Regions from separate parts of the Gracilibacillus sp. Marseille-QA3620 genome, predicted to be linked through region 2. Evidence: riboswitches for the same ligand, from Rfam matches in the RefSeq annotation. Region 2 holds a riboswitch; the other holds the start of a gene.
What was found. A riboswitch is a leader RNA that binds a small molecule or an ion and turns the genes downstream of it on or off. The one in region 2 is predicted to bind glycine.
Positions count from the first base shown of each region.

Region 1: it holds a riboswitch for glycine, as region 2 does, so the genes downstream of both, ACY8DX_RS02365 (amino acid permease) here and gcvT (glycine cleavage system aminomethyltransferase GcvT) in region 2, are expected to answer to the same signal.

Region 1 covers NZ_CM143102.1:458,922-471,187, reverse strand. The annotation lists gene ACY8DX_RS02395 (Na/Pi cotransporter family protein) at 1-1,195, shown strand, start outside; gene ACY8DX_RS02390 (Na/Pi cotransporter family protein) at 1,875-3,506, shown strand; gene ACY8DX_RS02385 (alpha/beta fold hydrolase) at 3,549-4,364, opposite strand; gene ACY8DX_RS02380 (flavodoxin domain-containing protein) at 4,480-4,956, shown strand; gene ACY8DX_RS02375 (hypothetical protein) at 5,005-5,148, opposite strand; gene ACY8DX_RS02370 (nucleoside deaminase) at 5,297-5,767, opposite strand; glycine riboswitch at 6,082-6,164, shown strand; gene ACY8DX_RS02365 (amino acid permease) at 6,287-7,651, shown strand; partial or broken gene ACY8DX_RS02360 (LLM class flavin-dependent oxidoreductase) at 8,408-8,812, shown strand; gene ACY8DX_RS02355 (HIT family protein) at 8,833-9,330, opposite strand; gene ACY8DX_RS02350 (M23 family metallopeptidase) at 9,346-10,245, opposite strand; gene ACY8DX_RS02345 (DUF1003 domain-containing protein) at 10,384-10,902, shown strand; gene ACY8DX_RS02340 (MFS transporter) at 11,087-12,266, opposite strand, start outside.
Region 2 covers NZ_CM143102.1:3,039,451-3,051,716, reverse strand. The annotation lists gene comGA (competence type IV pilus ATPase ComGA) at 1-1,068, shown strand, start outside; gene comGB (competence type IV pilus assembly protein ComGB) at 1,058-2,098, shown strand; gene comGC (competence type IV pilus major pilin ComGC) at 2,111-2,431, shown strand; gene comGD (competence type IV pilus minor pilin ComGD) at 2,434-2,874, shown strand; gene ACY8DX_RS15365 (hypothetical protein) at 2,891-3,187, shown strand; gene comGF (competence type IV pilus minor pilin ComGF) at 3,165-3,614, shown strand; gene comGG (competence type IV pilus minor pilin ComGG) at 3,598-3,984, shown strand; gene ACY8DX_RS15350 (shikimate kinase) at 3,997-4,509, shown strand; gene ACY8DX_RS15345 (YqzE family protein) at 4,552-4,728, shown strand; gene ACY8DX_RS15340 (YqhG family protein) at 4,783-5,577, opposite strand; gene ACY8DX_RS15335 (DEAD/DEAH box helicase) at 5,555-7,249, opposite strand; glycine riboswitch at 7,429-7,521, shown strand; glycine riboswitch at 7,525-7,616, shown strand; gene gcvT (glycine cleavage system aminomethyltransferase GcvT) at 7,699-8,817, shown strand; gene gcvPA (aminomethyl-transferring glycine dehydrogenase subunit GcvPA) at 8,814-10,160, shown strand; gene gcvPB (aminomethyl-transferring glycine dehydrogenase subunit GcvPB) at 10,153-11,610, shown strand; gene ACY8DX_RS15315 (hypothetical protein) at 11,802-12,164, shown strand.

The sequences.
Region 1 (12,266 bases), 1.7 Mb from region 2:
CTTCGGTTTAGAGCTCATGAGCAGCGGAATGAAGCCGCTTCGCTCCTTCGAGTGGTTCCTTGATTTGACCGTCAGCTTGAGTGAACACTCCATACTTGGCGTATTAGTGGGAACCATCTTCACTTTAATTGTTCAAAGCTCCAGCGCAACAATCGGAATCCTGCAAGGTCTGTTTGGAGAAGGTCTGATTGACTTAAACGGCGCCCTTCCCGTATTATTCGGAGATAATATCGGAACAACCATTACAGCGATTCTTGCCTCCATCGGTGCATCCATTACCGCAAGAAGAGCGGCATGCGTTCATGTATTATTCAATATTCTCGGCGCAACGATCTTCCTTATCTTGCTCGTACCATTTACGGCACTCATCAACTGGTTCCAGGGCACTTTAGGCTTGAACCCTGAGATGACAATCGCTTTTGCACACGGGACGTTTAACGTGACAAATACGTTGATTATGATTCCGTTCATTGGTGCATACGCATGGATCGTTACGAAAATCATTCCAGGTGAAGACGAGATTATCGAATACAAACCAAAACATTTGGACCCAATTCTGATTGACCAAGCACCTGCCTTTGCATTAGCCCAAGCAAGACAAGAGACGATGCGCATGGGTAGATTCGCAGTCAAAGGATTGAAGGAAACGAAGAACTACCTTCTTAGTCAGGATGCCGCCTCTTTAAATAAAGGCTATCAAATTGAGGAAGCCCTAAATAATCTTGATCAAAAGATTACAGAATATCTCGTGAAAATTTCAACAAATGAACTCTCACAGCAAGCATCTGATGAGCATAGCATTCTTATGCATATGGTTAATGATATTGAACGAATCGGCGATCACTTCGATAATATTCTCGAGCTGACCGAATATCAAATCAATCATAAAATCACCATCACAGGTGAGGCAATGCAGCATCTTGATGAGATGTTCACCGTCGCTATCCAAGCCGCAACCTGCGCTATGGAAGCCTTTGAGAAAATGGATAAAGAACTAGCCCATAAGGTCGTCGATCATGAGCGTAAATTAGACAAAATGGAACGTCAATTACGTAAACAGCACATCCTCCGCCTTAACAACGGTGTCTGCACACCGCAAGCTGGATTGTTGTTCGTTGACATCCTCAGCAATCTTGAGCGTATCGGAGATCACTCTAAAAATATTGCCGAAACATTAATCGGCGAACAGTATTAATGATATCCCCCTATCTCGATTGAGATAGGGGCATTTTTTTGACAGGAATTAGCCGGTATCCTAATATTCTCTATCTCTCGTGTATGGAACATTATGATTCACTCATATATCCAATCGCCCATACCTCATGTTTTTAGTCTTGAGCTTCCTCGCACTCACCATAAGAATTTCACCCATAAATTCTGCCCCCACTCTTAAATCTATCGTTTTCTCCCTTAACTGGTCCTCTTTCTCCTATATAAAACCAAATAATCGATCACCTTCATTTCATAAGGAAGGTCCATCAGCCGGAAGACCAAAACAGACAAGTTAAAACACTTTTTTATACGCAGTCTTACTTTATTTTCATCAAAATGAAGCAAAATCCTCCCTATACATATCCATTTGATTTTGCTAGGTTCTTAGAGTGATAGGTACATACTTTCCTGCCAAGCATCATTCCTCCCATGTTTTCACAATAACAATAAGTTTGTTCACTTAATTACTGCTCTATGAAGATTTTGTAAATGGAACGTAAATACATAAAGGCAGCGTATTATCACATTTCGGATTTTTGTTTCACTAAAGTAAATGAATTATTAAATAATTGTAAAGATTCCCTAGAATACCTTTACTTTAAATACTTTCTACATAATAATTTGGAGGATTGAGTGTAAAATTTATACCTAGGAGGAAAATTGTGGAGATAAATATTCAAGAGATGATATTTCAATTCATCGGCGGATTAGGGGTCTTCCTATTCGGCATTAAGTTTATGGGTGACGGTCTGCAAAAGTCTGCCGGAGATCGTTTGCGCGATTTGCTAGATAAATATACGACAAACCCATTAATGGGAGTTTTGACAGGGGTCTTGGTGACAATCTTGATTCAGAGCAGCTCCGGAACCACTGTTATTACAGTCGGGTTGGTCAGTGCCGGGTTTATGACCCTTCGCCAGGCAATCGGGGTAATCATGGGAGCCAATATCGGAACAACCGTTACGGCCTTCATCATTGGGATCGATGTTGGTGAATATGCTCTCCCTATCATCTTTGTTGGTGCCATTCTGTTATTCTTCTTTAAGAATCAGAAGGTTCATAATATCGGGCAAGTCATTTTCGGCTTTGGTTTCTTATTCTATGGCCTTGAATTAATGAGCAGCGGGATGAAGCCATTGCGCTCGTTTGAATGGTTCCTTGATTTGACGGTCAATCTGAGTGAGAACTCCATTCTTGGTTTGATTGTCGGAACGGTCTTTACGTTGATTGTTCAGAGCTCCAGTGCCACAATTGGAATTCTGCAAGGACTATTCGGGGAAGGGCTTATTGACCTAAACGGCGCCCTGCCTGTCTTATTTGGAGATAATATCGGTACGACCATTACAGCTGTGCTCGCCTCTATCGGGGCTTCTGTCACGGCGAAAAGAGCTGCAAGTGTTCATGTTCTCTTCAACTTAATTGGTGCTGCTATCTTCATGATACTCCTTGTTCCTTATACTGCCTTGATTTCTTGGTTCCAAACGACCCTCGGATTGAACCCTGAGATGACAATTGCCTTCGCTCACGGTGCCTTCAACGTGACGAACACAATCATCATGTTCCCGTTCATCGGAGTTTATGCATGGCTTGTGACAAAGCTAATTCCTGGTGAGGATGCTGCTATTGAATTCAAGCCCAAGCATTTGGATCCTATCCTGATGGATAAAGCACCAGCCATTGCGCTTGGACAGGCAAAGCAGGAAATTCTGCGTATGGGCGGATTCGCTGTAAACGGCTTGGAGGAATCCAAGAATTACTTAATGACGAAAGATAAAACTTCACTCAATAGAGCCACACAGCTTGAGGAAGCCCTTAATAATCTTGACCATCGAATTACGGATTATCTCGTGAAAGTATCAGCAAGCTCTTTATCCCAGCATGAATCAGATGAGCATAGCATTCTAATGCATACGATTAATGACTTTGAGCGAATTGGGGATCATTTCGAGAATATCCTCGAGCTTGTCGAATACCAGCTTAGCAACAAGGTTTCTATTACAGAGGAAGCCATGTCTGATTTAGATGAAATGTTCAATATCGCCATCCGAGCGGCAAAAGAAGCACTCGATGCTTTTGAGCATATGGACAAAGAGGCTGCCTACAAGGTTGTCGAGCATGAACGCACCTTGGACAAAATGGAGCGCAAACTACGCAAGCAGCATGTTCTTCGGTTGAATAGCGGAGCATGCAGCCCTCAAGCAGGATTAGTGTTCGTTGATATCCTAAGCAATCTTGAGCGAGTTGGCGACCATGCCAAGAATATTGCCGAGACCCTGATTGGCGAGCAGGAGTAAGCATAATAATCCCCCCTTCATTTCATGAAGGGGGGATTATTTTTACCCTTTCAAAAACTCCTCGATAATGGCATTAAACGCTTTATCATACTCCCAAAACATCAAATGCCCGCCAAGAACCTCCACCTTCACGTCTGGTGAAATATGTGCAAGCGTTCCTTTTGCTGCGTCCTGCCAGTGCTCGGCAACAATAGCTAAGGTTGGCACAGCCTCACTCACTTGTCTTGCTTCCTTGCGGTAATCAGAGAACATGCCCGCTGCAAAAAGATTAGCGGCAATATAATAAGGAGTATTCAAGGATTGTTCAATCAGCCACTGCAGCTCCTTCTCGTTTAAATCACGCTGTACCATGACGTTTCTTGCATAATTCTCCACAAATGATCTCTGCCCCTTTGAATTACATAAATAATTCGTGTATGCTGCGGCGATATCATCTAAGCTTCCTTCTGTCCAATCTCCTTCATTAACCGAGAGGGCCTTTGGCGACATATCGACCAATATACACGACTTGATGGAGTCCACACCAAATTGCCTGACGTATTCCCAAATCGTCAAACAGCCAAATGACCAACCCATAAGCGTTGGTTCATGAACCTCCAACGCTTGAAGTACTGTCTGCAGATCTTTTGCATGGGTGATGTATTCATTCCCCTCTGCTGTAACTGTCGATCGTCCATGACTGCGCGGGTCGATGGCAATCACCCGATGTGTCTTGGCAAAATGCCCTATTTGCTTTTCAAATACCTCCAGGGTAAAGGTCCAGCCGGGAATAAACACCAATGGCTCCCCTTGTCCGATATCCCGCACATATAATTCCGCTCCACCAGAGAGCTCCACATACTTCCCACCTTTTGTCATCCTTATCGCCTCCCTCTTCCTATCCTTATTCAAGATACATCATTCGATTCCTTGCAATATTTCATGTATGCTTATGGTGAACATTCATTTCACTTGAAGGGAGCGATTAAGCACCATGAAAACAATGATTGTTTATGCTTCAAAAAGCGGCACCACCAAGACCTGTGCTGAGATGCTCGCACACGAGATTGACGGAGTTACAACCCTCATTGATATTGTCAGCCAAGAGCCTGATCTCAGTGATTATGACACTATTCTTATTGGCGGCCCGATTCGATACGGCAGGCTTCACAGCGCGGTAAAGGAATTTATGCAAAACCATAAGAGCGAACTGCTCGACAAGGAAATTGGTTTATTCATTTGCTGTGGCAATGAACAGCAGGCAGAGCAGCATTTCACCGATAACTTTCCGCCAGAGCTTCTAGCCCATGCACTTGCACATGAATCCTTTGGCGGGGAGATTCGCCTGGATGCACTCAGCTTTATTGAGCGGCTTGTTGGGAAGATGGCTATGAAGAGTCTCGCAGACGGAGAGACCGTCAGCATTCATAAAGATAAGATTGAACATTTTGCACATGCGGTAATGAGTTAAGATGATAAATAATTCCTAAGCCCCATATTATCGGGGCTTTTTTCGTGCCTATCGGGAAGCTGGAACAGCTTCTATCTGCTTCTTTACAAGCTTCGCTAATGCGATGATCGTATCATAGGAGTCATTCTGGAATTCAACTTGGGCAAACTCTGCTCCAAGCTCCGCACATACCTCCTGACATTCAGTACCCACCTCGAAGTATGATTCAATATCCGTTGACAAGGAGAGCAGCTCACAGGTTACAAAGCCTTTCCTGCCTTTTTGAACAAGCTCCTTGATAACCCCTGCCCCCTGAGCATTGGCATAAGGGCCATTCTCACATTAAGAGAATGGCCCTTATTTAATAAATGGCTTTATTCGCTTGTGCATACTCCTCGAATAACTCCATACATTGGGTACGGTCCAGCTCCTCAAGGTCAAGAATGGATGAATCCTCGAAACCATCCTGAATGAAACGATAAATAAAATCATCCCTGAATCCTATCGCCTCTGCGTCCTTCGGTGTGCAGCCATAGTACACCTTATGAATATTAGCCCATATAATGGCCGATAGACACATCGGACATGGAAAACCTGTAGCATACAGTACACAGCCGGATAAATCATGCGTTCCGAGCACCTCACCGGCCTTGCGGATCGCATTGACCTCCGCATGCGCGGTCGGATCATGATCCTTCAGCACGGTATTGGATGCAACCGCAATGACCGTCCCGTTCTTATCAATAATGGAAGCCCCAAACGGTCCCCCATCATTTTGGTTCATCGTTCTTCTTGCTTCTACTATCCCGCGTTTCATCGCATCATTCATCATTTCAACACCTCTTTTGTCTCAAGCACTCTCTTAGTCTATTCATTCAAATGCTCCTCTTATTCTTTACCCCGCACTAATAAACATCAAATGCTTTAGTAAAATCTTATGCCTTAATAACGCTCCTTGTCAGTCTGTTTGTTAGATAAGCTTCCAAATGATTTTTCGACATTTCCCAGTCATTTCCGGTTAAAATAATTGACCAATTTATCGCATTCATGTTAGACTTCCATTATTCTATAAAAATAAATGGGAATCATTTTCCCATGAAAACTGGATACTAGTAAGCGTTGAATGCCGTGGATCAAACTATGGCAGGAGCAGCTTCTGGAGAGACTGTACAGCAAATGTGCAGCGCCGAAGGATTCATAATCTCAGGCAAAAGGACAGGAGAGTAGCAAGTATTGCATTGTTATTTTTCTAAAATGCCCTTTAGAGATTGGATTCTGTTCCAATCTCTTTTTTATTTTCTCGAGGAACTTTATCCGGTTCATCTAGACATACAAGCGGAGGCGAAGAAACATGGGGCAACAAGAGTTAAAACGAGATTTAAAGAACCGGCACGTTCAATTAATCGCCATTGGCGGAACAATTGGAACCGGGTTATTTTTGGGGGCAGGTAAATCAATTGCCCTGGCAGGTCCATCTATCATCTTTTCCTATCTTCTGATTGGGATTGCGTTATTTTTTGTGATGAGGGCTTTAGGGGAATTGCTATTATCGAATACCGGGTATACCTCCTTCACGGAATTCGCCACGGAATATATCGGACCGTGGGCTGGATATGTGACAGGCTGGACCTATTGGTTTTGCTGGATCATGACCGCGATGGCGGACATCATTGCCGTCGGAGTCTACATGCAGTATTGGTTTGACATTCCGCAATGGATACCGGCATTTGCGTGCTTAATTATTCTCGTAGCATTGAATTTATTATCCGTTAAGCTGTTTGGCGAGCTTGAGTTCTGGTTTGCCATCATTAAGGTCATCACGATTATTGCTTTGATTGCGGTCGGAATTGTATTATTGGTCATTGGCTTTCAAACAAATACGGGAACGGTTTCCCTATCAAATATATGGAGTCACGGCGGCATGTTCCCGAATGGGGTCCAAGGCTTCCTGCTCTCCTTCCAGCTTGTCGTCTTTTCTTTCGTCGGCATGGAGCTTGTCGGTGTATCAGCAGCCGAAACAGCTGATCCTAAAAAGAACATTCCCTCGGCAATTAATAAGATTCCGGTACGAATTCTATTATTCTATGTCGGAGCGATTATCGTTATACTAACTATCAATCCATGGACAATGCTGAACGGAGACAGCAGTCCATTCGTCGGTGTATTTACGCTTATTGGCATCCCAGTGGCAGCCGGCATAATCAATTTCGTCGTCATGACATCTGCTGCATCAGCCTGCAACAGTGGTCTCTTCTCCACGAGCCGCATTCTTCACTCCTTAAGTAAGGATGGCTCTGCTCCGGCGAAAATCGGGAAATTGAATAAGAATGCCGTGCCAAGCAATGCGCTATTCCTTTCTGCCGTTGTTGTATCAATTGGGGCCCTTCTCAGCAAGGTCATTCCTGAACAGGCATTTACGATTGTGACGACCATAAGCGCAATCTGTTTCATCTGGGTATGGAGCATTATCCTGATTGCCCATATCCGTTATAAGAAAACACGGCCAGAACTTGCTGCTAAATCGACGTTCAAGGCACCATTCGCCCCATTCATCAACTATGCCGTTTTAGCGTTATTCGCACTCGTACTAATTGTCATGCTGTTTGCTGAGGCAACGAGACTCGCACTCTTACTGACACCAATTTGGTTCATCGCTTTAGTATTTCTTTATAATCGGCAGCGAAGTAAGATTGAAGTAGTAGAAAATAAGTGTTAACCATAGGAACCCGCCTAGAGAGGCGGGTTCTTTTTTACACCCACGCTTGGTCAATTTTAATTAATGGAATATTTTGCGGTTTATATAAGGGATATCTATTTTAGACCTCAAATATACTTTATTAACAGGAAATGCAGGCAGTAAATACTTAGCTGTTCAGAAGGGAAAGAGGATATTGTTTAAAAAAATATTAACCATTACTCTTACTTTATTATTATTAATTGGTACAAGTTTTAGTTTGTCACATCATTATCATTCCAATTTCCTTGACGATTCTTTTTTTGTAGGAGTAATCTTCACCCTATTCAATTGGTTTTTCACTTCAACCGGAGAGCTTAAAGCTCGATACTATGACCAAGCTATACAAGGGGTTCGCGGGATAAAAACAGATATACCAAATGTAAATAAAGAATTCTTCTTTTATCCAAACCTTCCTTTTCTCACATCCTTGATCTATACCCTTATTGCCTTTACCACAAAGTTTTATTGAGAAGGAAATGAACAAAATTAATTTTGTTACACTTAAAACAATCCATAGAATCATTATCTTCCCGAGTGAAAAAGCTCAATGCATTCCTCCCCCTCCATAAGTCATCATCCGGGTTCTTTTTCCAGCATTTTAGTATACTTATCCCTAATCAGCTTCATTTATAAGGGGGATTATCATGGAATAGTATCGTATTGATGCAAGCAAGGGACTTTAATTTGGTATTTATACATTGGGCGACCATTTACCTAATCCGCATACCGGGGACATTCAAGCGTTCTATTGACGCTTACCGGGAAGCAGCCAGACAAAACGGCTATGACCCATCTACCCTTCCAGTCGCAACGGCTGGCTTCTTCTTTATCGCAGACGATGCCGAGAAAGCGCTTGACGAGTACTACCCTCATATCAATAAAGGAATGGAACGCACCAAGGGACGCGGTTTTCCGCATGCTGCTTTCATCCAAGGAAGTAACCCGCATAATGTCATGAATGTCGGCAGTCCACAGCAGATTATTGAGAAAATCCTTTATCAGCATGAACAATTTGGTCACCAGCGCTATATTGCCCAGATGGATTTCGGCGGAGTGCCGCGCGAAAAAGTCATCGAGAAAATTGAAATCATTGGCACGGAAATCCTTCCTGCCATTCGAAAATATACTGCTAAATCATAAAAAAAGGACACATCGAATCACTAGCATTCGATGTGTCTATTTAATTCAGCCGTTAGCCTTTGAATACCGTCATACATCTCTTCCCTGCTTTTCTTATCATTCATCTCTGTTCGCGCATGGAGTAGAACAGGACGCACAGATTCGATCGAGTGTCCGAACGATTCCATCCATTGATAACGCGGTACCATCCATGTGTGAAAATGATGGGTTGTATCCTCATTATAGAAGTAATAGACATGCTCAATTCCAAGGACGGTCCGCTGTGCCCTTCTGATTTTCGCTAGAAAGCTGATATAGTCCAGCCGCTCCGCATCAGTCAATTCATCCAAGCTGATAATATGGCGTTTGGATGCGACAATCACCAGTCCCTTGATTGGATAGGCAGCATCCTGATGAGCATGGAAATGAGCTGTCTCCCCAATCACACCGCCATCCGGCTCAACCAGACCACTCGTTAACGCACAGCTCAGGCATTCCACCTCAGCGGTTCTTCCATCTGATAAAGTAATAGTTCGCATGAATCACCAGCCCTTTCACCAAACAAGATCATTTCTTACAAGGAATCGGTCATTAAACTCAATGGGAACCCCCACTCCATCCTTTTCAGCATGAATATGTACATGAGGCTCTGACGTGTTACCAGAATTGCCGACAAGTCCAAGCTTCTCTCCCGCCTCAACCTGTTCGCCTGCTTTGACCGTCAGACTGTCCTGCTGCATATGGGCAATCCATACTTGAGCTTCAGTACCATCACATTGAAGAGCCACATGGTTTCCTGCTGCCTTTTCCGGATTGGTTTGCGGCGGATTCAAATCAGGAAGTTCCTGTTCTGCCTCCACCACTTCTCCTGTACATGGACTGTAGATACCATCGCCATAGATTCTGTATTTAGAATTATCACCTGGATAAATGCCAGTGGCTCTCACTCCCCATTTGTCGATCTTTACGATATCAACTGCATATTGCTGGCTTTCATAGGCATGATGGTAGTTGACCTGAACATGAGCTCCTCCCTGTCCAATAAAATAGACTCCATCCTTTAACGGGAACTCCAGCTCAATGGCCTCCTCATTTGTCCAAAGCCCGCTGATAGCCAGCACATTATACAGACCGAATACCCCTATCAACAAAAGATAAAGAGCAAATGACCATTTCTCTCCCTTTTCTAAAGGTGCCCTGAAAGGCTTCCTTCTCACCTTCAAATAGGACAGGATAAGCGCAACAATCAACAAGAGAACCCAAATATATCTCAGATAATAGGTAAGGAAATCCCATGGCGCCGTCATAAACAGCCAGCTTACATAGAATATCGTGAACAGGGATTGCACCAGCCAATCCAACTTACTCTTCTTACTCCCTCTCCAAAGAGTCACAATGAAAACCGCTGGCAAAACCACTTGAAAGAAAACAACCTGAATCATAATCAACAGCATGACATTCCCCCATTTAGTTTGTTTGCTAGTCTATACGGTTTAACCAGAAAATGGTTTCTTATATTGATAGACTTTACAACCCGAATGACTATTCAGAATAGTTTTTATTTTGTGGTATAATAAATAAAGGTGATGATAATGAGTAAAACGACAAAGACAAAAGAAGATTTAATCTTACAGATACTTGATTCAGATCCTTTAAAGAACGATGTGGACTTGATGGAAGAATTAATTGATGAGCCTATTGCCTTTGATGTGGACAAGGCACACGGAGAAAATTTGAGCTTTGGGGCTCGGATGGCGGATAAGATTACCGAGCTTGCTGGTTCTTGGGGATTTATTATCCTTTTTTCGATTTTCCTTATCTTTTGGATGATCTTGAATTACTATTTAGCGGACAGAGCTCCTGACCCGTATCCATTTATTTTGTTAAATCTCATGCTATCCTGCCTTGCCGCACTGCAGGCACCTATCATCATGATGAGTCAAAACAGGCAAAGCCAGAAAGACTCGCTCCGAAGCCAATATGATTATCACACTGACTTAAAGAGTGAATTAATATTAGAAAAGCTTCACGACCAGATGCTCGAGATTGAGAAGAACCAGAAGGAAATTATAGAACAATTGAACAAACTTAAAAAGCAGGAGAGGTTGTAACCCCCTCATCTGATGCTGCAAACCGGTAAGAGAATGATAGATGTAAATCTAGAGAATGCTCATTGTTGCTGGGCTTTCCATCTAAGGCTCAAGAAATGAAGAAAAGCTGTCATCAACTAAAAAACCGGAGATTTGATCACCTGTAAAGGCAGCCGAATCTCCGGTTTTCTTTTTGTGAGAGTTTTTAAATGGCCGCCTCTTTCATCGAAGATTGTGTATCTTCAGCATAATCAGCCTGGCTTTCACGTATCAGGCTCATGGCAATCGCGCCAAAGATTGCTGCTATCCCGATAGCGAAGAAATTAAACTGTGGTGAGAAACCAAAGGTCAGTAGAATCCCTACATATGTCGGGGCTACAATCGATCCGATTCTCCCGAATGCCATTGTACTGCCCAGGGCCGCCGCTCGCACCTCAACCGAATAATATTGAGCCACATACGCATTGGACATATTTTGCAAACCGACAGAAGCTGCACCAATGAGCGCAATCAGCCCGTAGGCAACATAAATATTTTCCGAGAATCCAATCAGCGTCAATGATACTGCCCCGACAAAGTACAGCGGGATAAGAACCCGTTTGAAGCCAAGCAATTGAATCAGATTTCCAAATATCATCGTGCCAACAATGGACCCAAGCTGCAGAACAACGATAAACATCAGACTGGACTTCAAATCATAGCCGGCATTCATCATTAATGTTGGAAGCCATGTGTTCAAGGAATACATGAGGATGAATGTACAGAAGCAGGATAACCAAAACATCGCCGTACTTAAGCCAAGTTTGTTTTTGAAGAGATCGCGAACAGAGGATTGGTGACCAGCTCCTTCTTCTACTACAATAAAAGCAACATTATCAGGAAGCGTTGGATCAACCTTCTTTAAGACTGTGCGAAGGACTTGTGAATCCTCTTGTTTCATAAGTGAATGAATGGACTCCGGGACAATCCGGATTATGAAGGGCAGTGCCAGGAGCGGTAAAGCTGCCACCCAGTAGACAGGCTGCCACCCGAATCTCTCAAGTAATAGTTGTCCGCTAAAGGAGGCGAGCATCGCCCCAACGGAGTACCCGCAAAAGATGAGGGAAATGATAGCGGCACGATGCTTCATAGGAGCATATTCAGAGATTAACGCCGCAATATTCGGCATTACCCCTCCAAAACCTAATCCCGCAATAACCCGGCAAATAATAAAAAGAAGCGGTGTCGGCGCAAAACCAGATAATAACGTAAAGAAGCTAAACAAGAAAGTCGTAAATAAAATCAAGCGCCTTCTTCCAAATCGGTCTGAATATAGGCCAAAAATTACTGCACCAATTGCTGTCCCAATTGTCGTATAGCTGCTGATTGACCCCGCCATCATGTCC
Region 2 (12,266 bases):
GAATTATTGCTGTCCATTGATCATTTAGCAGATAAGGTTGTGAGTGAGGCAGTTTCCTTTAAGGCATCTGACATTCATATCGTTCCGAGCCGGAAGGAAACGCATCTCTATTACCGTATTCACAATCGCCTGTTTCCAGGAGGAAGCTATCAAAAAGAACGAGCGGATCGGCTGGTTTCTCATTTCAAGTTCATGGCTGGCATGGACATCGGTGAGAAACGCCGGCCACAGTCAGGTGCCTTGACCATGTTTATCGCAAAGAGATGGATTGGGCTCAGACTTTCTACTCTTCCTACTCCTCATGCGGAATCACTCGTCATTCGTATCATCCCCAATCTGCAAACTCTCCCGATTGATGAAATCTCCTTATTTCCAAAAACTTCAGCCACACTCATTTCTATGCTCCGTCATTCTCATGGTCTGCTCTTGATTTGCGGACCGACTGGAAGCGGAAAAACCACCACACTCTATTCCATGCTCCACCATGCCAAAACCGCCATTAACCGAAATATTATTACGCTTGAAGATCCGATTGAGCATCAATCAGAGGATGCCATACAGGTCCAGATTAATGAAAAGGCCGGAATCAGTTATTCTATCGGGTTAAAGGCCGCGCTTCGCCATGACCCGGATATTATTATGATTGGGGAAATCAGGGATGCGGAAACGGCAAAGATAGCTGTGCGGGCAGCTTTGACGGGGCATTTGATTCTTAGTACCATGCATGCAAAGGATGGTATAGGTGCTGTAAGGCGTTTGCTTGAATTTGGCGTTGACCAAGAAGAGGTGAAACAAACCCTGCTGGCTGTAACAACACAGCGTCTTTTAGAATTGGATTGTCCTTACTGTGAAGGAGACTGCTCTCCCTATTGCTTAATGACAAGAAATCGTGATCGTGTGAGTGTGCATGAATTGATTTATGGTACAGAGCTTGCGAAAGTCTGGGGATCCATTGAAGGAAGGGAAATAGGTTTTGCTTATAAGGATTTGCCCTCCATTATTGGACGTGCTGTGGCTTACGGATTTGTGAGAGAGAAAGAATTTGAGAGGTGGGTTCATGAAACTTGAGCGAAGCCGCAAATGGAAGGGGCGGGAACAGGCAAGATTCTTGGCGGAACTGGGAGATTTGCTTGAAAATGGTTTTAGTCTTTATGAGGGCATTGAATTTTCTATGCTTCATAGTAAAAAGAACAATCAGGAGGATTTAAAGGATTCCATGAACCTGCTTAAGGAGGGGCGGTCCTTTCGCGATTTCCTCGAATGGCTTTCCTTTGAACAGGAGCTGGTTGGACTTGTGTCTTATGGTGAGCAGAATGGACAGCTGCCCTCAACTTTAAAAGAGGCAGGCCGTATTTGGCAGAAGAAATGCGAGGACCGGGCTAAGCTCAAAAATTTATTGATTTATCCAGTGTTTCTCTTTATATTTACCTTTGGCTTGCTTCAACTATTTACAACCTATCTCTTTCCCCGCTTTTCACAAATGTATGAGGATTATGATCTAGGTACGAATCCTTTTATGGAGGCAGCTGGATTCTTATCCAGCCTCGTCCGTTATTCTCCTGTCTTGATCGCTTTGGCTTGTATTCTCCTAACCATTCTTCATCAGTATTATTTAAAGAAGCTTCCTAAATTGAAACAGGAAACTCTCTTTATGAAAACCCCCTTTATTCGACAATACCGACGATTATCGATTACCTATTATTTCTCTATCCAGCTGGGCTCCCTTTTGCAAGGAGGACTGTCTGTATTGGATGCACTCGAATTCATGATGAAGGAGGATCCAAAGCAGCTTGTCAGGGAGATAGCAGCGCAAATGATGGACCAATTAAAGGCAGGAGACGCACTTGAGTTTATTTGCCGGGAGATACCGGTGTTTAAGGAAGACTTTGTGCGAATCGTCAGTCATGGACAGAAAAACGGTCTTCTCGGGGAAGAACTGCTGTATTACAGTCGTTTAGTGTTGAAGGAAATGGAAGGGATGACGGAAAAATCATTAAAAACGATTCAGCCGCTGATGTTTGGGCTAGTGGCTTTGTTGGTCATACTGCTGTACTTGGCAATCTTAATGCCGATGATTTCGCTAATGAATTCCATATAGGAGGGTGTATCAATGAATAAGGGTAAAAAAATGTTAAATGAAAGAGGCTTCACCTTGATTGAAATGATGATTGTGATGCTTGTGATCTCCGTGCTCTTGATTATCACGGTTCCGAGCATTGTCAAGAATCAGGAGGCCGTCAATAAGAAGGGCTGTGAAGCTTATATTAAGATGGTAGAAGGACAGATTCAGTCTTATAAATTAAAAGAAAATAAGACTCCGTCAAAAGCAGAATTAATCAGTGGAGGATATATAAAGGATGGAGGTTCGTGTCCAGGAGGAAATGATATTGTGATTAATGCTGATGGCAGTGTAGAAGAAGCCAAAAGTTAAGAATGATTCGTTCTGAACGTGGATTTACGCTAATAGAAGCCCTTTTTGTGCTGAGCTGTCTGTCTCTTATGCTGGCGGTTGGGAGTGTCGTCGGCTCGAAAATGCTTGAAGTATACGAACGACATGCCTATATCCGCCAAGTGAAGAAAGATTTGTATTATGCCCAAATGTTTGCGATGGAAAAGCGCATAAATGTATCCTTCCGAATTCAAACAAATGACAATAAATACAGTGCTGTGGCCAATGGGTATGGAACGCTGTTTACTTCCTACCAGCCCCGAACCATGAAATTTATAGGAGATGACCCTATCACAATTAGGTACACTTTCCTCGGTCATATTCAAAACCCGACGACAATCTATTTCACCAATGAAGAGAACAACCCTGTCTATAAGCTAATCTTCCAGCTCGGAAGGGGGAGATTTTATTTCACAGAAATATAGAGATCAAGGATTTGCCATGCTGGACGGGCTTTTATCCTTCTCCATTATTCTCTTGGCAGCAGGGTTTCTTTTACCAATTTACACAGGCATGATTATCCAAAAAGCTGATCTCATGCGAGAGGAAGAAGCGATTGGCCGGTTATTTGAAGGCCTACAGGCTTTTCAATACTTGGGGGAACCCCTTATAACAGGAGAGAGAAGAATGAACGGTGACTTGTACACGTTTCATCTCAAAGGGGATGTCTATTGTGTGGATTATGCTGCTTCAGGCAAGAAGGAAAAATCACTATGTGAAAGGATACCAGGGAGATAAGGGCTTTACCTTGCTTGAGGTTCTATTTGCTGTAGGACTTTTCTCTTTGCTAGCCTTATTTATGACCACGGCTCTTTTGTCGCTGAATAAATGGGACGAGGCAGAGGAAAATTCGGTAGAAAGGATGGAGTGGACTATTTTTATCAGGCAGCTCGACAGGGAAATTCAACAGGCAAGCGCATGGAATGTACCAAACCCTAGAATTCTTTCTCTGCAAATAGGAGCAGAAAAAATGACATATGAGCCCTATTTGACCATTATCCGCCGGAGAGTTGGAGGAGAGGGACATGAGGTAATTCTGCAAAATGTGAAAGATTATTCATTTCAAATCAAAGGCGATGAACTGCTTATCAGAGTTCAAAAGCAGAATGGCGGGACATTTGAGAAAAAAATCTATAAACGCTATATCTATGAGCCGTCTTTATGATGAGCAAGGGATGTTCTTGCCAGTCTCCCTCTTATTCTTCACCGTGATATTTGTTATCTGTCTGCTTGCGGCGGGTTCATTTAAGAATGAGGTGAATTACCATGCCCTTCAAACGAATGGACTTCGTTATTCCTTTTTGCTTACCGTTAGTACAAAAGAAGCCATTAGAATCGCTGATTCCGGGCTTTCAAAGGAGACAAATGGCGAATGGCTCTATTATAATGGGAAAATAAAGTATCAGATTATTCCGCAGGGAGAGCGCGTATACCAAATCATTTTAACGATTACGACAGATCAGACAGTGCGCGAAAGCTCGATTATGTACTCAGCGTCAAAGAAAAAGGTTCTGAGCGGAACGGAGAACTTATAAGGAGCAATACGGATGAAGGCAATCTATTTAATTGGATTCATGGGGACAGGTAAGACAACAATCGGCAAAGCATTGGGTGAGCAATTGAAGGTGCAAGTGACTGACTGCGATGACGCCGTTGTTGAAAATGCAGGGAAAAGTATACCCCGTATTTTCGAAGAAGAAGGGGAGCAGGGCTTCAGGGATATGGAACAGCAGACACTTATGCAGCTTCCATCCGATAACCATGTTATCGCGACCGGAGGCGGAGTCGTACTTCGGAGCGAAAATAGGGCACATATGAAGAGAAACGGCATCATCGTATGGCTTGAGGCCAGCACAGATGAAATATTGAAAAGACTGGAATCAGACCAGACAAGACCCCTTCTCGCTGGAGGAAATAAGGCAGAGCGCATTCAAGTGCTGTATGATGCACGCAAGGATTTGTATGAAATGACGGCGGATATTCGGATTGATACAACAGGCAAGCGTCCGGATGAAATTATCGGGGAGATTATGTCACGATTGGCGGAAAGTCATGTATAAATCATTCCTCACCTGGTGAAACTGATAGGTGGGTGATTACACATGAAAACGAATGATTATGTAAAATATTTAACCGTCGAATGGCTGAGCTACATGGATCAGCCAAAGGAAATTCGCAAGGAGCAGAAGAAGAGCCATAAGGGAACAAGGCCTCCATTATTAAGCCATTGGTTTGGCATAATCCCTTTATCAATCGGCATGCTCTTTAAGCGGAATTAGAAAAGCCTCTGCAGCGCAGGGGCTTTTTTCTTTTGCCGCATGCTCCTCTATAAGCTAGATAGCATCCTTTGTTAAATAAAACAATCCACCGTTAATGATTCTAACATGAATGCGCGGCTCATATTGAAGTTTCAGCGCTTCCTTTTCCGCCTCATAGGATTCTCGTTCTTCCTCAAGCTTGTCTTCATAGAAATGATTTAATAAGGCCAAATCCTTGTTCCATCGCTCCATGGCATCAGCTGCCCAGGAATGGTTGTCCTGAGTGACTTTCATTTGCATATGACTTTTCAAGCGGCCAATCCCGCTTTGATAGCGGATGATTGGTGAAAGTGTGAAAGTATAATCCGGTATTTTTGGTGTAAGGTCGACTCGTTGCACCGTGTCATAAAAATCCTCTAGGATTGTTCCGTTGATTAAGTTCAGCCCAATGGAATGAAGCTGATCTTTTTTACGGTCACATTCATAGGAGATGTTAACATTTAGGCAAAGCCAGGGAAATAAGGGGGCTTGTCCGTTTGAAACCTGGATTTTCTCAAAAAGCCGGATATGACGTGAAAGCTTCCTCGATAGCGTGAAGATTTGATGCAGTCTAGGAGAGCCGAAGTGAATGAAGTCCCCCTTCAGCCCTTCCGGCGCCAGCTCCTGGTCAGTAATGAGCGTTAAGCTCATCGGATTTGGAATTCCCCCGGTCTTCTCAAGATAATGCCAGTAAAATGGCCTATTCATGAGCTCTTTATCCATCTCGATTGTCAATTGGACGATGAGATGCCCTGGTCCCTGTTCGGTGATTTCACAATGGTTTGCTTGAAAGAATTCTGTCAGGAATTTATGGATTTCCACTTGCTGCACTTGCAGGTTCCTCCTTTTTCACCCGCTTCGCAAATTCAATCATGGAAGCGAGATTGTCCATCTTGATTTTCATTTCTCCCTCAGTCTTCGACTTGGCAAGAATATCAGTTAAATGCTCTTCAAGATTTTTGACCTCGAGCCTTGTTAAAATATCATCTAGTTCGCCGACGACCCGTTCAAATAATTGAATCTTCTCATAGAGAATCTTCATAATATGCTCCTCCACCGTTTCTTTGACGGAAAAGTTATAAATGCGTACATCTTCAGTCTGGCCGAGGCGATGTATCCTCCCGATTCGCTGTTCAAGCCGCATAGGATTCCATGGCAGGTCGAAATTGATGATGTGATGGCAGAATTGCAGATTGATTCCCTCGCCGCCGGCTTCTGTCGCAATCAGCACCTGTGCCTGCTTTTGAAAGAGCTCTCTCATCCAGTCTTTTTTGCTGCGCTTAAAACCGCCCCGGAAAGGAACAGATGTAATGCCGTTTTGCTTGAGGAACCACTGCAAATACAGCTGAGTAGCACGGTATTCTGTAAAGATAATGACCTTATCATTAATATTCTTGATCAGCTCTAATGCTTTTTCAGCCTTCGAGTTGACATTCACCTCTTCTACCTTGCCAATCAGCTCATGAATCTTCTGCTTATAGGTCTCACTGGCATCTGGATATTTCTCAAGCATATTGCGAAGCGTAAAGTAGACAGCTTCTCGGCTGCTGCAGGCCTCCCGCTGAAGAATCAGGGAGGAGAAGCCGGTATTCATTTTCTCCGGCAAAGCCTCACGGAAGGAGGCGACTGCATCATAAAGGGCTCTCTCCTTCTCGGAGAATTCAATGAAGACCGACTCTACCTTTCTGCTTGTCCATTCAATCCCTGTTTCCTGGCGTTTATTACGAATCATGACTCGGTTCACTAATTCCTTCAGGTAGGCATCATCCTTCAAGGAACGCTTTTTGGCGGAGAATCGCTCATTGAAGCTCGTATAACTGCCAAGATGGCCTGGCTTCAGCAAGGAAACAAGGTAGAAAATTTCCTCAATCTTGTTTTGGATAGGCGTAGCTGTCAGCAGCAGGCAGAACTTCTTTTGGATTTTTTGAACAAATTCATAGTTTTTGGTTTTATTGTTTTTTAATTTATGAGCTTCATCAATGATGACCAAATCATAGGATTGTTCAAGAATGGCAGACCGGTGTGGCTCCCGTTTGGCTGTATCAATGGAGGTTATGAGAATATCTCCATCCCACCCATAGCCCTTGCGGTAAATGCAGGCTGGAATATGAAATTTTTGATTCAGCTCTGTTCCCCATTGAGAGACCAAGGAAGCAGGAACTAAGATGAGTATTTTTCGTGCAAGTCCTCGAATCATGTACTCTTTTAAAATAAGCCCTGCCTCTATTGTCTTTCCAAGACCGACCTCATCGGCTAAGATGGCTTTTCCGTTCATGCGCTCGATTACTTCTGTTGCTGCTTCGAGCTGGTGGGGGAGAGGAGTGAATCCCGAAAGATGCTTCGGTCCGATTAACCCAGTGAAATCTGGTATTAGCTTTTGCTTTTCAGCTTCGATGCTAAGTTGAAAAAGAGAATAGCTTGACCAAGGTCCATCTTCATTGATTCTCTCTTCAAGCTCTGTTTCCCACCCATCTTCAAAATGAATATCTGGAATATTGCTCATGGCTGACCCCGTCTTTCCTTATAGTAAGCTTGGGCAATTCCTCTTCAAGTGGAGGTTTACGTTTGCCACAATGTTCCTCTTGATGATAGGATATAACTATCTTGTTAGATTATTTTGATAATAGTCTAATCCCTTTGCATGATGTTTAGTATGAACCAATTACATAAAAATATGAGCGAATGAAGGCAAGGGGAGAGACCGCAGGCTGCGGCGCCGAAGGAGCAAACGGCTGAGACCGTGAATCTCTCAGGCAAAAGAACACTTGCTGGACGCAACTCTGGAGAGTGCTTTCACTATTTAACTAGATGAGGCCACCAAAGGGGAAACGCAGGATGTATGCGGTAAACTTTCAGGTATCAGGACAGAGACCATTTCCTAAAATTAGGGCTGGTTTCTGTCCTTTTTTCTGTGATTGAAAAGGGATTATACGAATCATTGGGAGGTAGAGGATGGAGAAGTTAAAGCAAACTCCGCTGATTTCAGTATATGGGGAATACGGCGGAAAGACGATTGACTTTGGCGGTTGGGAGCTGCCTGTGCAATTTTCGGGAATCAAGCATGAGCATGAGGCAGTTAGAACGAAGGCGGGCCTTTTTGATGTCTCCCATATGGGTGAATTTACAGTCAAGGGAGCAGGTTCACTGCCGTTTCTTCAAAAAATGGTGACCAATGATGTGAGTAAATTGATAGCAGGTAAAGCACAGTACACAGCTCTCTGCTATGAGGATGGCGGAACGGTCGATGATTTAATTATTTATAAGAAGGCTGAGGATGACTATCTCCTTGTAGTGAATGCCTCAAATATTGACAAAGATTTTGAATGGCTGACGTCCCATTTGACTGAAGGAGCAGAGCTTGAAAATATTTCTGAACAAATCGCCCTGCTCGCTTTGCAGGGACCGCTTGCAGAAGAGGTTCTGCAGCCCCTTGCTCCAGAGGCAGATTTAACAAGCTTAGGCTTCTTCAGCTTTTATGAGGATGTGAAGGTCGCTGGAATGAACGTGCTGATCTCTAGGACCGGTTATACAGGGGAGGATGGCTTTGAATTGTACTGCCGAAGCGAGGATGCGGCAGGACTTTGGAAGGAACTGCTGAAAGCAGGCGAGCGTATCGGTCTTATACCATGCGGTCTGGGAGCACGCGATACTCTTCGTTTTGAGGCTAAACTGCCGCTTTACGGACAGGAGCTTTCGAAGGATATTACCCCGATAGAAGCAGGAATAGGCTTTACGGTCAAAGTTGATAAGGGAGACTTTATTGGTCGAGAAACATTAAAAGCACAAAAAGAAAACGGGGCTCCGCGCAAGCTGGTCGGCATCGAGATGATTGACCGGGGAATCCCGCGTCATGGCTATCCGGTAATTGCCGGAGGTGTTCAGATTGGAGAGGTCACGACAGGCACCCAATCCCCTACCTTGAAGAAGAATGTTGGTTTGGCGCTCATTAAAAGTGAATATGCCACACTTGATGGAGAAGTAAAGGTTGAGATTCGCGGCAAGCAATTAAAGGCTAAAGTGGTCAAAACCCCATTTTATAAACGTCCGCAAGCAGGAGGAGTGCAGAAATGAACCACCGTTATTTACCGATGACTACCGAAGATGAGAAAGAAATGCTGCAAACAATTGGTGTTGATTCAATTGACGACCTATTCTCTGATATTCCATCCAATGTCCGTTTCAAAGGGGAGTATGCCATCAAGCCGGCCAAATCAGAGTCAGCCCTATTGAAGGAATTAGCTGAAATGGCGGCAAAAAATGCCGACCTTAAAAGCTATAGCTCCTTCCTTGGTGCAGGAGTGTATGACCATTACATGCCGGTTATTGTTGATCATGTCATTTCCCGTTCTGAGTTTTATACAGCCTACACACCTTATCAGCCGGAGATTTCGCAAGGAGAGCTGCAGGCTATCTTTGAATTCCAGACAATGATTTGCGAATTGACGGGTATGGATGTAGCCAATTCCTCCATGTATGACGGGGGTACGGCGCTTGCTGAGGCAGCCATGCTTGCCGCTGGGTCTACTCGCAGGAAGAAGCTGCTAGTCTCAGAGGCAGTTCATCCTGAATCTCGTGCTGTTCTTGCAACCTATGCAAAGGGACAATATATTGACCTTCAAGTTGTGGCGTGCAAGGATGGCGTGACAGACTTGGAGAAATTAGCTGAACAAATAGACGGAGATACAGCTGGATTTATTGTTCAGTATCCGAATTTCTTCGGTCGCATTGAAAATCTTGCGGAGGTTGAGAAGCTGGTTCATGCTCAAAAGGCGATGATGATTGTCTCAAGCAACCCGTTATCCCTTGGTGTATTAACGCCTCCAGGGGAATTCGGCGCTGATATCGTGATTGGCGATGCCCAGCCATTCGGCATCCCTGCAGCCTTTGGCGGTCCGCATTGCGGATACTTTGCCGTTACCAATAAATTAATGCGGAAGGTGCCGGGCCGTCTTGTCGGTCAAACGGTGGATGAAGAAGGCAAGCGAGGCTTCGTTTTAACCCTTCAAGCACGGGAACAGCATATCAGAAGGGATAAGGCTACCTCTAATATTTGCTCCAACCAAGCCTTAAATGCGCTTGCTGCATCTGTTGCGATGACCGCACTCGGGAAACAAGGCGTGAAGGAGATGGCTGTCCAAAATATCCAGAAGGCTCATTATGCAAAAGAGGCTCTTAAATCAAATGGACTTAAAATAGCCTTTGAGGGACCATCCTTTAATGAGTTTGTCGTGAAGGTAAATGGATCTGTTCAAGAAGTGAATCGTCTGCTCCTTAAGAAAGGAATTATTGGCGGTTATGATCTAGGACGTGATTATCCAGAGCTTGAAGGGTGTATGCTTGTTGCCGTAACAGAGCTGCGTACACGGGAAGAAATTGATACATTTGCAAAAGAATTGGGGGATTTCCATGCATAAACAGGATCAGCCTTTAATATTTGAACTTACAAAACCAGGCCGTATTGGCTATTCCCTGCCGGAATTGGATGTCCCAGAGGCAAGCCTCTCAGAATTGCTGCCGAATGAATTCATTCGAGAGGAAGAGCCGAATTTGCCGGAGGTGTCTGAACTTGATATCATGCGTCATTATACGGCTCTTTCCCGCAGAAACCATGGGGTGGATTCCGGATTTTATCCACTCGGCTCCTGCACGATGAAATATAATCCGAAGATTAATGAAAGCGTCGCACGATTCCCAGGATTCGCTCATGTGCATCCCCTGCAGGAGGCTGAAGCGGCACAAGGGGCACTGGAATTAATGTATGACCTCCAGCAGCACTTAAAGGAAATCACGGGTATGGATGAGGTAACTCTTCAGCCTGCGGCAGGCGCCCATGGGGAATGGACAGGGTTAATGATGATTCGTGCATTCCATGAAGCAAATGGTGATTTCGACCGTGTGAAGGTCATTGTCCCAGATTCCGCACATGGAACAAACCCAGCTTCTGCAACGGTGGCCGGTCTGCAGACCATTACCGTGAAATCTGGTGAGGATGGCTTGGTTGACCTTGAGGACTTAAAGAGGGTTGTAGGGCCGGATACTGCGGCATTGATGCTGACAAATCCAAATACACTTGGCTTGTTTGAGGAGCAAATTACGGAAATGGCGGAAATCATCCATGGTGTCGGCGGAAAGCTGTATTATGATGGGGCGAACCTGAATGCCGTCTTGTCAAAGGCACGGCCGGGGGATATGGGCTTTGATGTAGTCCACCTTAACTTGCATAAGACCTTTACTGGACCTCATGGAGGGGGCGGACCTGGCTCTGGACCTGTCGGCGTAAAGAAGGATTTGATTCCATTCCTTCCAAAGCCAATGGTCGTGAAGGAAGAAGAGGGCTATGTGCTCGATTATGACCGTCCGCAATCAATTGGTCGTGTGAAGCCATACTACGGAAACTTTGGGATCAATGTACGTGCTTACACATATATCCGGTCGATGGGGCCGGATGGCTTGAAGGCTGTAACGGAATATGCGGTTTTAAATGCCAACTATATGATGAGAAGACTCGCAGAATACTATGATCTTCCTTATGATAATCATTGTAAGCATGAGTTCGTGCTTAGCGCGAGAAGACAGAAGAAGCTTGGGGTCCGTGCACTTGATATTGCCAAAAGGCTCCTTGATTTCGGCTATCACCCGCCAACAATCTACTTCCCGCTCAATGTTGAGGAATGTATGATGATCGAGCCGACAGAAACGGAATCAAAAGAGACCCTCGACGGTTTCATTGATGCCATGATTCAAATTGCGAAGGAAGCAGAGGAGAACCCTGAAATCGTACAGGAGGCACCGCATACGACTGTCATCAGCCGCCTTGATGAAGCACTCGCTGCCCGTAAACCTGTATTGAGATATCAGGCTTAATGAATTCACTCTATTGAAGCTGTATGCTTTAATGAAATAAAAAAGGGTATCCGATTAAAGCACCGTAATTGAACTGTACCCCAATTGTGAGACATGTCTAACAATTGGGAATGCAGTTTTTTTCGTATACCCATTGTATGTGGAGATAGAATATTGGATAATTATTACATTAAATGAAAAGCGGGTGTCCGATGACAAAGAATCATACTCTTATAATGGCTGGAGCAGTTCTCCTTCTTGCCGTCTCTATTTTGGCTTCAGCAATCATCTTATCAAGTAATGGAAGTGTGCAGACAGCTTCTGCAGAGCCATCCAGCGTATCAACCGTCCCTAGTATGGTCATGACAAAGAATGAATTAGCCGAGTATCTATTTATTTCAGAGGAAGAGATAGAGGTCCTCATTAGTCAGCAATCGATGGAGCGGACTTCAGGTGAACACGTTGAAATAGATCAGCATCTTCCTTTTATCCAATTCGGAGATAAGGAATTATTCGTTAAGAGTGAAGTGGATAAATGGCTTATGTTGAATGCAGCTTCATTTAGTTCCTATTGAGATTGGTGTAACCTCCCCAGAAAGGGGAGGTTTTTTCATGCACAAAAATCACGGTATAGTTTCCGGCCTACCTTCATAGATTTGTACAAGCTAAGCCAGAAG